One region of the Streptomyces sp. NPDC005374 genome, then DNA from elsewhere that is predicted to be linked to it. Evidence: riboswitches for the same ligand, from Rfam matches in the RefSeq annotation. Region 1 holds a riboswitch; the other holds the start of a gene.

Region 1 (7,457 bases):
CTCGGCGGCGGGGCTGCCCAGGGGGCACGACGTCTCGGCGCACCAGAAGAACGTCGACTGGCCGAAGGCCAGGGCCAAGGGCGCCGAGTTCGTCTACGTCAAGGCGACCGAGTCCACCGGCTACCGCAATCCGCAGTTCGCGGAGCAGTACGACGGCGCGCGCGGCGCGGGCATCATCCGCGGGGCTTATCACTTCGCGCTGCCGGACAAGTCGTCGGGCAGGACACAGGCCGCGTACTTCGTGCGCAACGGGGGCGCCTGGTCCGCGGACGGCTGGACGCTGCCACCGGCGCTCGACATCGAATACAACCCGTACGACAAGAAGCGCAAGTGCTACGGCATGAGCCGGGCGAGGATGGTCGGCTGGATCGCGTCGTTCAGTGACGAGGTGAAGCGGCTCACCGGCCGCCGTCCGGTGATCTACACGACCGCCCACTGGTGGAACACCTGCACGGGCGGCAGCGGCGCCTTCGCCTCGAACCACGCGCTGTGGGTGGCCCGCTACCGCTCGGCGGACGCGGGTGCCCTGCCTGTCGGATGGTCGTTCTGGACGTTCTGGCAGTACGACAACAAGGGCGGCCTGCCGGGTGATCAGAATCTCTTCAACGGGTCCGCGAGCCGGCTGAAGAAGTTCGCCCGGGGGTCGTAGCCCTGAGGCACATGGGGCGCATGGGGTCCGGGGCGTACGACGTAGCAAGAGACGCCCACTCCGGTCACCGCGCGGCCCTGCTCAGTTCATCTTCCGTTCACCCAGGTTACTTACGTTCAACCGACCAATGACTTCGAACGATTGCCTGGGTAAATGGAAAACTTCTCGCTGATCCTCGCGATTGTGGTGGTAACCGCACTCGCGTTCGATTTCACGAACGGTTTTCATGACACCGCCAACGCGATGGCCACCACCATCTCGACCGGTGCACTCAAGCCCAAGGTCGCGGTGGCCATGTCCGCCGTGCTGAACCTTGTGGGCGCTTTCCTCTCGGTGGAGGTCGCCAACACGATCTCCAAGGGTCTCGTCGACGAGACCGGCATCCGTCCCGAGGTCATCTTCGCCGCCCTGGTCGGCGCGATCCTCTGGAACCTGCTGACCTGGCTGGTGGGCCTGCCCTCCAGTTCCTCGCACGCCCTGATGGGCGGTCTGATCGGCGCCACCATCGCCTCGGCGGGCATGGGCGCGGTCCACGGTGACGCGCTCGTCACCAAGGTCCTCATCCCGGCGGTCGCGGCTCCCATCGTCGCGGGCGTCGCCGCCATGCTGGCCACCCGCCTCTCCTACACCCTGGGCAAGAAGGCCGACGGCAAGGCCGCCGCGAAGGGCTACCGCACCGGGCAGATCGCCTCGGCCGGCCTGGTCTCACTCGCCCACGGCACGAACGACGCGCAGAAGACCATGGGCATCATCACCCTCGCCCTGGTCGCCGGCGGCGTCGTCGCTCCCGACTCCGACCCGCCCACCTGGGTCATCCTGTCGGCGGGCCTCGCCATCGCGCTCGGCACCTACCTCGGCGGCTGGCGCATCATCCGCACCATGGGCAAGGGCCTGACCGACCTCCAGCCGCAGCAGGGCTTCGCCGCCCAGACCAGCGCGGCCACCGTCATCCTGGCCTCCTCCCACCTCGGCTTCTCCCTCTCCACCACGCACTCCGTCTCCGGTTCGGTGATGGGCGCGGGCCTCGGCCGCAAGGGCGGCGTCGTCCGCTGGTCCACGGCCACCCGCATGTTCGTCGCCTGGGGCCTGACGCTCCCGGCGGCGGCCCTGGTGGGCGCCCTGGCCGAGTCGGTCACCAACCTCGGCGACTGGGGTACGGCGGCTGTGGCGGTCTTCCTCGTCGCCTCCAGCGCGGCCATCTGGAAGATCTCGCGGCGCGAGGTCGTGGACGCGTCGAACGTCATCGACTCCGACGAGCCGGCCGGCGTGGTGACCACGGCGATCGCCGCCGTGACCCCGCCGCCCGTGGGCACGGTGACCGAGGACCTCACGGCCACGATCCCGGCCCCGACCGCCGCCGCGATCTCCACCCCCGTCACCACGGAGCCGGCCGCCCCGCCGGCCGCCGTCTGAGTCCGCACCCCAGCGCTAAGGAAGCCTCACCATGAAGATCGACTGGGAAGCGCTCGGCTCCGTCTTCGGCGTCAGCCTCGTGGTCACCGTGGGCCTCGTGGCCCTCTTCACCCTCGGCATCATGGGCCTCTCCCGTCAGGAGAGGGCCACGGCCCAGGGCGACTCGGCGACCCTCGCGGTCACCGGCGCGTACGTCTGCTTCGCCGCGTGCGCGGCGGCGGTGGCGTACGGCATCTCCCTGATCGTGGCCTGACGGCACCGATCGTTCGACGGCCGGGGGGGGGGGGGGGGGGGGGCGGGGGGGGGGCCCCCCCCCCCCCGGGGGGGGGGGGGCCCCGCGCCCCCCCCGGGGGGGGGGCGGCGGGGGGGCGTGCCCGCCCCCGCCCGGCGCGGGCCCGGCCCCCCCGTCTCGCTGCCGGCCGGGGGCTGACGGGAACGGCGGGGCCAGACCCCCCCCGGCCGTCCGTGTGCTGCGGGTCCACCGTCTCCCCGGCCGGTGGTGTGGGGTTCTGCACACTCTCCCGCCGCAGGTCAACAGCAAGTTGACTGCCGTTCGGGTGCGTGGTGGACTGCCGGAGCCATGTACGACGGCAGCAGAGGAAGCCGGTTCAAGTCCGGCGCGGTCCCGCCACTGTGACCGGGGTAGGTAGCCCCGGGAGCCAGGAACTCTCGCCGTCGGTCTCGTCGAACCAGGGCGTGGACACCCTGAGTGAGGACATATCGCGATGCCCGCCTGCCCTTCGAGGTACCGCACCCGCTCGCTTGCCGACCCCACGGCCGGCTGACCCGATGCGTGCCGATCGCGTCTTCGCGTACGGCGCCGCCGCCGGACTTGTCGGGGATCTGCTGCTCGGTGATCCGCGCCGGGGACATCCGGTCGCCGTGTTCGGGCGCGCGGCCGGGGCCGTGGAACGGGTGCTGTGGCGGGACCACCGCGGGTGGGGCGCGCTGCACACCGCCGTGTGTGTGGGCGGCGCGATGGCGCTGGGTGCCGTCGCGGAACATGTCGTACGTCCGTCCCGTACCGCTTCCGTCGTGCTCACCGGTGCTGCCACCTGGGCCGTTGTGGGCGGGACTTCACTCGTGCGGGAGGCCCGGGTCATCGGGCGGGCGTTGGAGGCGGGGGATGTCGAGGCGGCCCGGGACCGGCTGCCGCATCTGTGCGGGCGGGATCCGCAGGCCCTCGACGCCGACGGGATCGCGCGGGCCGTGGTGGAGTCCGTGGCCGAGAACACCTCCGACGCCGTCGTGGGCGCCCTCGTGTGGGGGGCCGTCGGCGGGGTGCCGGGGCTGCTCGGGTTCCGGGCCGTGAACACGCTGGACGCCATGGTGGGGCACAAGTCGCCCCGGTACCGGCGGTTCGGGTGGGCCGCCGCCCGGTTCGACGACCTCGCCGGGTGGCCCGGGGCGCGGCTCACCGCCGTGCTCGCCGCTGTCGCCGGGGACAGTCCACGGGGTGCCGTGCGGGCTTGGCGCCAGGACGCGCGCAGACATCCGAGTCCCAACGCCGGTCCTGTGGAGGCCTCGTTCGCGGGGGCCCTGGGTGTGCGGCTCGGGGGGACGCTGTCGTACGCGGGGCGGGTCGAGCATCGGCCCGTGCTGAATCAGGGAGGGCGCGCTGTCGCCACCGCCGACATCGAGCGCGCCGCGCGGCTCTCGCGGCGTGTGGGGCTGCTGGCGCTCGGCGTCGGTGTCGTCGCGCGGATCGCCGTGAAGGGACGTGGGGCATGAGCGGTGGGGGGCTGCTGGTCGCCGGTACCACCTCCGACGCCGGCAAGAGTGTCGTCACCGCCGGGATCTGCCGGTGGCTGGTGCGGCAGGGAGTGAAGGTCGCGCCCTTCAAGGCGCAGAACATGTCCCTCAACTCGTTCGTGACGAGGGAGGGGGCCGAGATCGGGCGGGCCCAGGCCATGCAGGCGCAGGCCTGCCGGGTCGAGCCGACCGCGCTCATGAACCCCGTGCTGCTCAAGCCGGGTGGCGAGCAGAGCAGTCAGGTCGTGCTGCTCGGGAAGCCCGTGGGCGAGTTGAGTGCCCGGGGGTATCACGGCGGGCGGCAGCAGCAGCTTCTCGGGACGGTGCTCGACTGTCTCGCCGAGTTGCGGGGCACGTATGACGCGGTGATCTGTGAGGGGGCCGGGAGTCCGGCCGAGATCAATCTGCGGCGCACCGACATCGTCAACATGGGCATCGCCCGCAACGCCGGGCTGCCCGTGCTGGTCGTCGGGGACATCGACCGGGGCGGGGTCTTCGCCTCCTTCTTCGGGACCGTCGCGCTGCTCTCCCCCGAGGACCAGGCGCTGATCGCCGGGTTCCTCGTCAACAAGTTCCGGGGTGACGTCTCGCTGCTCGAACCCGGGCTCGACATGCTCCACGGGCTCACCGGGCGCCGTACCTACGGTGTGCTGCCCTTCCAACACGGGCTCGGGATCGACGAGGAGGACGGGCTGCGGGTCTCGCTGCGGGGCACGGTCCGGGAGTCGAACACCGCTCCGCCCGTCGGGGAGGACGTCCTGCGTGTCGCCGTCTGTGCCGTTCCCCTGATGTCCAACTTCACCGACGTGGACGCCCTGGCCGCCGAACCCGGCGTCGTGGTGCGGTTCGTGGACCGGGCGGAGGAGTTGGCGGACGCCGACCTCGTCGTGATCCCGGGGACCCGGGGGACCGTCCGCGCGCTGAAGTGGCTGCGGGAGCGGGGGCTCGCGGAGGCCATCGGCCGCAGGGTCGCCGAGCAGCGGCCCGTCCTCGGCATCTGCGGCGGGTTCCAGATCCTCGGCGAGCACATCGAGGACGAGGTCGAGAGCCGTCAGGGGCATGTCGAGGGGCTCGGAGTCCTGCCCGTGCGGGTGCGGTTCGCCCGCGAGAAGACCCTCACCCGGCCGGTGGGCGAGGCCCTCGGCGAGCACGTCGAGGGGTACGAGATCCATCACGGGGTCGCCGACGTCAGCGGCGGAGAAGCCTTCCTCGACGGCTGCCGCGTCGGCCAGACCTGGGGCACGCACTGGCACGGTTCGCTGGAGTCGGACGGGTTCCGGCGGGCGTTCCTGCGGGAGGTGGCGGCCGCCGCGGGCCGCCGGTTCGTGCCGGCCCCCGACACCTCGTTCGCCGCGCTGCGCGAGGAGCAGCTCGACCGGCTCGGCGACCTGATCGAACAGCACGCGGACACGGACGCGCTGTGGCGGCTCATCGAGTCCGGTGCGCCGCAAGGACTGCCTTTCATTCCACCGGGAGCGCCCGCATGAGCACAGTGTTGTTGTTGTCGACCGCCGACACGGATCTGCTGGCGGCCCGGGCCGCCTCGGATGCCGGGTACCGGATCGGCAACCCGACGCGCGTCGACGTCACGGACGAACTGCCCGCGCTCCTCGACGGCGCGGACATCGCCGTCGTACGGCTGCTCGGCGGCAAGCGGGCCTGGGAGGACGGGCTGGCCGCCCTGCGGTCCTCGGGCATCCCTACCGTGCTGCTGGGCGGGGAGGCCGTCCCGGACGCCGAGTTGATGGCGGACTCGTCGGTGCCCGCCGGTGTTGTGGCCGAGGCGCTGAAGTACCTCGTCGAGGGCGGGCCGGACAACCTCACCGAACTCGCCCGGTTCCTTTCCGACACCGTGCTGCTGACGGGCGAGGGGTTCGTCGAGCCGCGGAAGATGCCGGAGTACGGCGTCCACGGCTCGTACGCCTTCGAGGAGGGCCGTGCGACCATCGGCGTGCTCTTCTACCGGGCCCATGAACTCAGCGGCAACACCGCCTTCGTGGACACCCTGTGCGAGGCGATCGAGGCGCGCGGCGCCAACGCCCTTCCCGTGTACTGCGGTTCACTGCGCGGGGCCGACGCCGAGTTCTACGAGCTGCTGGCCAAGGCCGACTGCCTCGTCGCCACCGTCCTCGCCGCCGGCGGCACCCACGCCTCGCAGGCCTCGGCCGGCGGGGACGAGGAGGCCTGGGACATCGGCGCGCTGGCCGACCTCGACGTGCCGGTGCTGCAAGGGCTCTGCCTGACGTCGTCGAGGGCCCAGTGGGACGGGTCCGACGCGGCCCTCTCCCCCATGGACGCGGCGATGCAGGTCGCGATCCCGGAGTTCGACGGGCGGCTCATCACCGTGCCGTTCTCCTTCAAGGAGCAGGGACCCGACGACGTCCCGGTGTACGTGGCGGACCCGGAGCGGGCCGCGCGGGTCGCCGGGATCGCCGTGCGGCACGCGCGGTTGAAGTACAAGCCGAACGCGGAGAAGAAGCTCGCGCTGGTCTTCACCGCGTATCCGACCAAGCACTCGCGGGTCGGCAACGCGGTGGGTCTCGACACGCCCGCTTCGGCGGTGCGGGTCCTCGACTCGCTTCGGGACGCCGGGTACTCGCTCACCGAATACCCTTCAGGCGGCGACGAGTTGATCCACCGGCTCATCGAGGCCGGCGGTCACGATGTCGAGTGGCTGACCGAGGACCAGCTGGCGTCGGCGCCCGCGCGGGTGCCGCTCGCCGACTACCGGGCGTGGTTCGACACGCTCGACCCGAAGCTGCGGGACGCCATGCTGGAGGCGTGGGGCGAACCGCCGGGCTCGCTGTACGTCGACGGGGACGACATCGTGCTGGCCTCGCTGCAGTTCGGGAATGTCGTCGTGATGATCCAGCCGCCGCGCGGTTTCGGGGAGAACCCGATCGCGATCTACCACGACCCGGACATGCCGCCGTCGCACCACTACATGGCCGCGTACAGGTGGCTGGAGAACTCTTTCGGTGCCGACGCCGTCGTCCACATGGGCAAGCACGGCACGATGGAGTGGCTGCCGGGCAAGGGCCTTGGTCTCAGCGGGAGTTGTGCGCCGGACGCGGTGCTCGGTGAGCTGCCGTTGATCTACCCCTTCATCGTCAACGACCCCGGTGAGGGCACCCAGGCCAAGCGGCGCGGGCACGCCACCGTCGTCGACCACCTGGTGCCGCCGATGGCGCGTGCCGACACGTACGGCGACCTGGCCAAGCTGGAGCAGCTGCTGGACGAGTACGCGCTCGTCTCCGATCTGGACCCGGCCAAGGCCCCGGCCGTCCGGGCGCAGATCTGGACGCTGGTGAAGGCGGCCGAGCTCCATCACGACCTGCATGTCGACGAGCAGCCGGACGACACGGCGTTCGACGAGTTCGTCATGCACATCGACGGCTATCTGTGCGAGATCAAGGACGTGCAGATCCGTGACGGGCTGCACATCCTCGGCGGTGGTCCGGTGGGTGAGCCACGGGTCAACCTCGTGCTCGCCGTGTTGCGGGCCTCGCAGGTGTGGGGCGGTCAGGCCAACGCCCTGCCGGGGCTCAGGGCCTGCCTCGCGGCCCATTACGGGCTCGTGGAGAAGGAGTTGCTCGCCGAGCCGGGCGCTCCGGTGAAGGTCCCGGTCGAGCTGTCCGACCTC
Region 2 (7,457 bases), on a different contig from region 1:
TGAACCAGCCCATCGCCAGCATCTGGAACGGCATCCACGGGCCCACCCCGCCCGTGAGCAGGGCCGACGCGAACATCGTGACGTTGCCGAGCACGAAACCGAAACCCGGGCCGAGAACCCGGCCGCTGAGCACCATCAGGAAGAACATCGGCTCGATCCCGGCGGTACCGGCGCCGATCGGCCTGAGTGCGGCACCGGTCGCAGCGAGCACGCCGAGCATCGCCACCGCCTTGGGGCCCAGGCCGGACTCCGCGATCGCCGCGGCGACCACCGCGACGAGCAGCACGAGCAGGCCGGCGAAGAGCCAGGGGGCGTCCTGGGTGTGGGTGCCGACCTGGGAGGTGGGCGGGGCGAGGAAGGGCCAGCCGAAGGCGACGACTCCCACGGCGCTGACGAGGGCGAGGGTGATGAGGGAGCGGGGGCCGAGACGGACGGCCCGGGTCGTGCCAGGGGCGTGCGTCATGCCAGGGACTCCCTCACCTGGGCGACCGTGAGCCACCGCTGCGGGGCCAGGACTTTGCTGACCTGCGGGGCGAACGAGGGGGAGGACGTGAGCACCTCTGCCGCCGGGCCGTCGGCGATCACCTCTCCCTCGGCCAGCAGGATCACCCGGTGGGCGAGCTCGGCGGCCAGTTCCACGTCGTGGGTGGCCAGCATGATCGCGTGACCGGTGGCGGCGAGGTCCCGCAGCAGGGCGACCAGGCGGGCCTTCGCCGCGTAGTCCAGGCCACGGGTCGGTTCGTCGAGGAGCAGGAGGGGCGGACGCGCGGTCAGGACCACCGCGAGGGCGAGGGCGAGGCGCTGCCCTTCGGAGAGGTCCCGGGGGTGGGTCTCGTTGGTCACTCCGGGGAGCAGGTCGTCGACCAGCGCGCGGCAGGTGCCGCTCGGCGCGTCGGCGTCGGTGTCGGCGGCCCTGCATTCGGCGGCGACCGTGTCGGCGTACAGGAGGTCGCGGGGTTCCTGGGGGACGAGTCCGACGCGTTTCACCAGGTCGCGGGGGGTGGTGCGGTGTGGCTGGGCGCCGCCGACCCGGACTGTTCCGGCGGAGGGTTCCACGAGGCCGACCAGGGTGTTGAGAAGGGTGGATTTCCCGGCGCCGTTGCGGCCCATGAGGGCGATGATCTCGCCGGGGCGGATGGTGAGGTCGATGTGGTTCAGGGCTTGGACGCGGGCTCGGCGGACGGAGAGGGTGCGGGCCTCGGCGAGGTGGGAGGTGGTGGGTGCGGGCGGCTTGGGGCGGCGGGGTCGGCGGAACCGGCCTTCGGCCGGGTTTTTGTTCCCACCCGCACCACCCGTGAGGGTTTCGTGGTCGGGTGCGGGTGGCCCCTGTGGGGCTGCCTCGCCGTCGGCGGCCGCGGGTACGTTGCCTGTCGGCACGCGGGTGGCGAGTCGCTCCCGCAGTTCCCCCGCCCTGCGGCGCGCGTCCCGCACCGTCAGTGGCAGCGGGGCCCAGCCCGCCAGCCGTCCCAGGTCCACCACCGGCGGATACACCGGGGACACGGCCATCATCTCGGCCGGGGTGCCGAGCACCGGTGGTTCCCCGTGGGCGGGCAGGAGGGCGACCTGGTCGGCGTACTGGATGACGCGTTCCAGGCGGTGTTCGGCCATGAGGACCGTGGTGCCGAGATCGTGGACGAGGCGTTGGAGGACCGCCAGGACCTCCTCGGCCGCCGCGGGGTCCAGGGCCGACGTCGGTTCGTCCAGGACCAGGACCTCGGGGTGCGGGGTGAGGACCGAGCCGATCGCCACACGCTGTTGCTGGCCGCCGGAGAGGGTGGCCAGGGGGCGGTCGCGGAGCGGGGCCAGGCCCAGGAGGTCCAGGGTCTCCTCCACCCGGCGGCGCATCACCGTCGGCGGTACGCCCAACGACTCCATGCCGTAGGCGAGTTCGTCCTCCACGGTGTCCGTCACGAAGTGGGACAGGGGGTCCTGGCCCACCGTCCCCACCACGTCGGCCAGTTCGCGGGGCTTGTGGGTACGGGTGTCGCGGCCGGCCACCGTGACCCGCCCGCGCAGGGTGCCGCCGGTGAAGTGCGGGACGAGCCCGCTCACCGCGCCGAGGATCGTGGACTTGCCGACACCTGAGGGGCCCACGAGCAGGACCAGTTCACCTTCCGGCACCTCGAAGTCGACGTCCCGCACGGTGGGTTCGGCAGCGCCGTCGTACGTCACGGAGACGTCCTCGAAGCGGATCACGACGACGGCTCCTTGGGGGCGGGGGCGAGGAACGCCGGCAGCAGACCGAGGAGGACGGCTGCGGCGGGCCGGACGGGGAGGGTGGGGGCGACCAGAGGAACCACGCCGGGATGCAGGGCCGCCGGATCGGTGACGCCCGCGAGGAACATCGCCGCCGCCACGGCCACGCCGGACCCTGCGATCAGGAAGGAACGGAGGTTCCAGCGGTCCGGGCGGTAACGGGTGCGCGGAGTACGGCGACCGCCCAGCCGCAGACCCGCGAGAGCGGCGGCGAGGCCGGCGAGGAGGACGGGGATGCCGTACGTGCCGCCCTCGGCGGTGAGCAGGCCGTACGTTCCCGCGCAGACGCCGAGCAGGCCGCCGAGTGTGAGGGCGGTCGTCGTACGGCGTACTCGGGGCGGAACCTGTGCCGTACGGCCGTAGCCACGGGCGTCCATGGCCGCGGCGAGGGCGACCGAGCGTTCCAACGCGCCCTCCAGGACCGGGAGTCCGACCTGGAGAAGGCCCCGCACACCGGAGTCGGGGCGGCCGCGCAGACGGCGGGCGGCGCGCAGACGCTGGACGTCGGCGATGAGGTGAGGGGCGAAGGTGAGCGCCACGACCACCGCGACGCCGAGTTCGTAGAGGGCGCCGGGGAGGGACTTGAGGAGGCGGTGCGGGTTGGCGAGGGCGTTCGCCGCGCCTACGCAGATCAGGAGGGTGGCCAGTTTCAGGCCGTCGTAGAGGGCGAACACGAGGGACTCCGCGGTGACCCGGCCGCCGAGGCGGATGCCCTGGGCCCAGTCGGGCAGCGGGAGTTGGGGGAGCGTGACGAGCACATGGGTGCCCGGGATCGGGGAGCCGAGGGTGATCGCGAAGAGAAGACGGACGAGGAGGACGGCGAGGGCGAGCTTGACGAAGGCGGCGTAGGAGTGGGACCAGGGGGTCCGGCGGCGGCAGGTCGCCACCACGTACGCGGAGGTGACGATCAGGAGGGTCAGCAGGAGGGGGTTGGTGGTGCGGGTGGCCGCGATGCCGAGGGAGAGGGACCAGAGCCACCAGGCCCCGGGGTGCAGGGACGCGGGCTGAACGGGGTGCGGGGACGCCGGCTGAGCGGTTGGGCTAGGCGGCATTCCTGCGCCGCCTCGTCTGCCACACCGCCGCCGCTCCCAGTACGGCGATCGCCGCCAGGCCCGCGAACAAGCCAACGGACGGGCCCCCGTCCGACCGGGCCGGCCCCTTCCCCTTCCCCGTCACCTGGTCCCCGCACCCGGCCTCCGGATACGCCGCGATCGCGCACAGCAGCGCGTCGGAGCCGTAACGGAGGGGTTTGGCCACCGCCGCCAAGGCCTCCGCCGTCGTCGCCTCCCGGGGGACCACCGCGCACTCCGTGCGGCCCGCCGGGGGCGTCTCGCCGGAGGGGGCGTCCGAAGCCGTCCCGAAGTCGATGACCAGCGCCACGCGTTTACGGCCGTCCCTAGCCGGTGTGTCCGCGCAGATCGCCGTGAACGACGCCGTCCCGCGGGGCTTTCGGACATCACCCGAGTCCGCGCTCACCGCGAAGCGGAAGCCCTGGACGTCTCCGTCGGAGGGAACCGAGGTCGACGGGCCCTGCGTGGCGTAGGTCCAGGTCGGGCCGGTGCGGTCCCAGAAGGACCAGTAGCGGTAGCCGGCGGCGTGGGCCGGGGTCGTGACCGACAGGAGGAGTCCCACCAGGAGGAGCAGTCCCACGAGGAGGGGTCCTACCGCCGGTCCCCGGCGGGTCACGGCTGCTTCCTCTTGTTGCGGTTGCTGAGGAGGAAGCCGATGCCGGCCCCGGCGGCGAGACCCGCGCCGACCATCCACCAGACGGACGTGCCGGAGTCGTCCTGCGACTTGGCGGCCGGCGTGGGCGTCGGCGCCGGCGCCGGTGTCGGTCCCGTCGCGGTCAGTTGCTTCACCAGGTCCGTGCCGCCGAAGTCGCGGGGGTCGGCGCCACCGACCCGCGCGGCGAGGATCAACTGGGCGTAGGCCGCCGGGCCGCTCTGCTCGGCCCACTTCGCGGAGTTCCGCTCCAGCCAGTGCAGCGGTCCCGCGGCCGCCGCGGTCCCGCCCCGCGCGGCCAGCGCCACGACCGCGTCGGCCGTGTTGCCGTAGTCGGGCTGGTCCTCGGCGCCGGGGAGGACGGACTTCAGGTAGCCCTCCTTCGCGACCGTCCTCGCCAGGTACGCCGCGCCGTTGGCCGCCGCCTGCTCCGGGGTGGGACGGGCCGCGTCGGCGCAGGTGAGGTCCGTCGCGGTGCCGGGCTTCGCCGAGGCCATGCCCAGGCCCAGCGCACCGACGACGGCCGCCGCCGTGGCGTCCGCGTTGGCCGTGAGCCGGCCCTTCTTGTCGGGCTGGTAGGCGAAGGCGCCCCCGTCGGCGCACGGCAGGGACAGCTTCAGCAGGGCCTCGTAGGGCGACTTGCCGTCCTTGAGGACCTCGGCGGGGTCGGCACCGGTGGCGTTCAGCGCGCCGATGACGACGGACGTCGAGTTGGCGTCGCTGGCCCCGCCAGGCGTGTAGCCCCAGCCGCCGTCCTTGTTCTGGACGGACTTCAGCCAGGTCACCGCCTTGCTGACCGCGGGGTCGTGCCCGCCGAGCGCGGACAGGGCCTGGACGGCGGCGGCGGTGCTGTTGGTGTCGACCATGACCTTGGCGTCGCAGGCCTTGGCCGGATCGGCGCGGTAGGCCGCGAACGCCCCGCTCGCGCACTGCTGCCCGGCCAGCCAGCCGACGGCCGCGGCGGCGGGCCCGACACCCACCCGGTGCAGGGCGATCAGGGCGAGGGACTGGCGCCAGACCCCGTCGTAGGTGGGATCGGTGCTGCCGTACAACCCGGACGGGACCGGTACCGGGGACGGGGAGGCGGCGACGGCGGGCGCGGCCGTGCCGATCACGACGGTGGCGGCCAGGACCGCGGCGCTGCGGCGGACGTGCATGATCGGCGGATGCCCTTCTCACGGAAGGAGCCGGACAGCACGGGAGGACCCCCGGGCGGCTCGGCTCCGTATACCTCGACGGTGCCGCGCACCGGCCGGTTGCCGGTGCACGTGAGCCGGTCACGAACCGTGCGGGGCAGTCCGGCTCACCGCGGGTGGAAGGCGGTTTACGGTTGCGGGTCAGCGCCGGATTTGCACCGGCTTCCCCCTGTACGGGTGTGATGACGACCCGGCCACTCTACTCGCCCGTAGGGAGGCCGCTGAGAGCCGCCTGTGCGGCCATGGCGCGACGCCTGCCCGATTCGGCGAACTCGACGCCGGGTGCGGGGTGCCGGGTGCCGGGTGTTGGGAGCGGCGTGGGGAGCGAGGGCCTCGACGGCGGCGGACGGGGGTGCCGGATCGGGAAGTCGTCGGACTGCGGCGCCGCTGTGGCTGGTCGCGCAGTTCCCCGCGCCCCTGATGCCGGCGCTGCGCGCACGTCGCCTAAACAGCCACGTACGTCACCGGTTCGCTCCCCGTCACCGCCTCCGCCCGGCCCAGTTTCACCAGCCGCCGCAGATGTGCCTCGGCCTCCGAGACCGCGATGGTCCTCGATCCGTACGGGATCTGCTCCCAGGGCCGGTTCCACTCCATGCGCTCGGCGAGCTGCCAGGGGGTGAGGGGCTTGGCGAGGAGGGAGTGCAGGTCGGTGAGGCGTTCCTCGTGGTGGGCGAGCAACTCCCGTACCCGGGCGGCCGCGTCGGTGAAGGCGTGCTGGTGGGCGGGGAGCACCTCGGCGGGGGCGAGGCGGCCGACGCGTTCCAGGGAGTCGAGGTAGTCGCCGAGGGGGTCGGTGACGGTGGTGTCGTCGGGGTCCTCGTACAGGCCGATGTGCGGGGTGATCTCGGGGAGCAGATGGTCGCCGGAGAACAGGCGGCCGTGGCCCGGGAGTTGGGCCGGGTGATCCTCCTCCAGGTGCAGGCAGACATGGCCGGGTGTGTGCCCCGGGGTCCAGATCGCGCGGAGCCTGCGACCCGGGAGGTCGAGGAGTTCACCGGGGACGATCTCGCGGTCGGGCAACGCGGGGGAGAAGCCGGGGAGTTCACGGCGACGGGCGGTGCGCAGGGGAGCCACGTGCTCCTCGGGGGCGCCCGCCGCCTCCAACTTGGCCGTCATATAGGTGTACCAGCGCTCGGCACGGGTCTCCCGGGTCCGGCGCACGATCGCGGAGTCCGCCGCGTGCATGGCGATCCAGGCGCCGGAGGCCTCCCGCACCGCGCCCGACAGACCGTGGTGGTCGGGGTGGTGGTGGGTGATGACCACGCCGTGGATCTCGCCGACGTCGGTCCCGCACGCGGTCAGCCCCTCGGCGAGGGTGTCCCAGGACGCCGGGTCGTCCCAGCCGGTGTCGACCAGCACCGGCCCGCGGTCGGTGTCGACGACGTACACGAGCGTGTGGCCGAGGGGGTTGTCGGGGATGGGGACCTGGACGGACCGGACACCGCCGCCGTGGTCGTGCACCTGCGCCATGGGCTCCCCAATCCCCGCTTCCCCGCATCCCCGCGTTCCGGACACTATAACTAGAACAGGTTTCGATGGGAGCCCGAGGTCACCAACAGCCGTGGTGCGCGGGCCGTGGACTCCTCCGACTGGAACTGGTATCAGTTCCGTATCTGATGGATCGTCAGTAAGCCGCCTCAGGGAGGCAGTCGCCATGGCCGAGCTCTTGGAACACGGACAGCTGTTCATCGGCGGGGAGTTGACCGACCCCCTGGGCACGGACGTCATCGAGGTGATCTCCCCGCACACCCAGGAGGTCATCGGACGGGTGCCGCACGCCTCCCGGGCGGACGTGGACGCGGCGGTCGCCGCCGCGCGCACCGCCTTCGACGAGGGACCGTGGCCGCGGATGTCCCTCGACGAGCGCATCGAGGTCGTGTCGAGGATCAAGGACGCCATCCTGGTACGGCATGAGGAGATCGCCCGCATGATTTCCTCCGAGAACGGCTCGCCGTACTCCTGGAGCGTCCTCGCGCAGGCTCTCGGCGCGATGATGGTCTGGGACTCGGCGATCACGGTCGCCCGGAACTTCACCTACGAGGAGACCCGCGACGGAGTCCTCGGGAAGATCCTCGTGCGCCGCGAGCCGGTCGGGGTCGTGGCCGCCGTAGTGCCTTGGAACGTCCCGCAGTTCGTGGCCGCCGCCAAGCTCGCGCCCGCGCTGCTCACCGGCTGCACGGTGGTGCTCAAGCCGTCCCCCGAGACGCCGCTGGACGCCTACATCCTCGCCGAGATCACCAAGGAGGCCGGGCTGCCGGAGGGCGTCCTGTCCATCCTCCCGGC

What was found. Region 1 has a riboswitch for cobalamin ahead of ACFYRX_RS36090 (cobalamin biosynthesis protein). Riboswitches for the same ligand answer to the same signal wherever they lie in the genome.
Region 2: another riboswitch for cobalamin. It lies ahead of ACFYRX_RS27175 (prenyltransferase/squalene oxidase repeat-containing protein); the one in region 1 lies ahead of ACFYRX_RS36090 (cobalamin biosynthesis protein).

The regions. Positions count from the first base shown of each region.
Region 1 is NZ_JBIAKA010000017.1:239,569-247,025, reverse strand. Features, by position in the region: gene ACFYRX_RS36105 (lysozyme) at 1-649, shown strand, start outside; gene ACFYRX_RS36100 (anion permease) at 803-2,062, shown strand; gene ACFYRX_RS36095 (hypothetical protein) at 2,094-2,315, shown strand; cobalamin riboswitch at 2,619-2,754, shown strand; gene ACFYRX_RS36090 (cobalamin biosynthesis protein) at 2,852-3,793, shown strand; gene ACFYRX_RS36085 (cobyric acid synthase) at 3,790-5,301, shown strand; gene cobN (cobaltochelatase subunit CobN) at 5,298-7,457, shown strand, end outside.
Region 2 is NZ_JBIAKA010000011.1:47,874-55,330, reverse strand. Features, by position in the region: gene ACFYRX_RS27195 (ECF transporter S component) at 1-463, opposite strand, end outside; gene ACFYRX_RS27190 (ABC transporter ATP-binding protein) at 460-2,196, opposite strand; gene ACFYRX_RS27185 (CbiQ family ECF transporter T component) at 2,193-3,308, opposite strand; gene ACFYRX_RS27180 (SCO2322 family protein) at 3,298-3,906, opposite strand; gene ACFYRX_RS27175 (prenyltransferase/squalene oxidase repeat-containing protein) at 3,939-5,135, opposite strand; cobalamin riboswitch at 5,250-5,389, opposite strand; gene ACFYRX_RS27170 (MBL fold metallo-hydrolase) at 5,619-6,644, opposite strand; gene ACFYRX_RS27165 (aldehyde dehydrogenase) at 6,829-7,457, shown strand, end outside.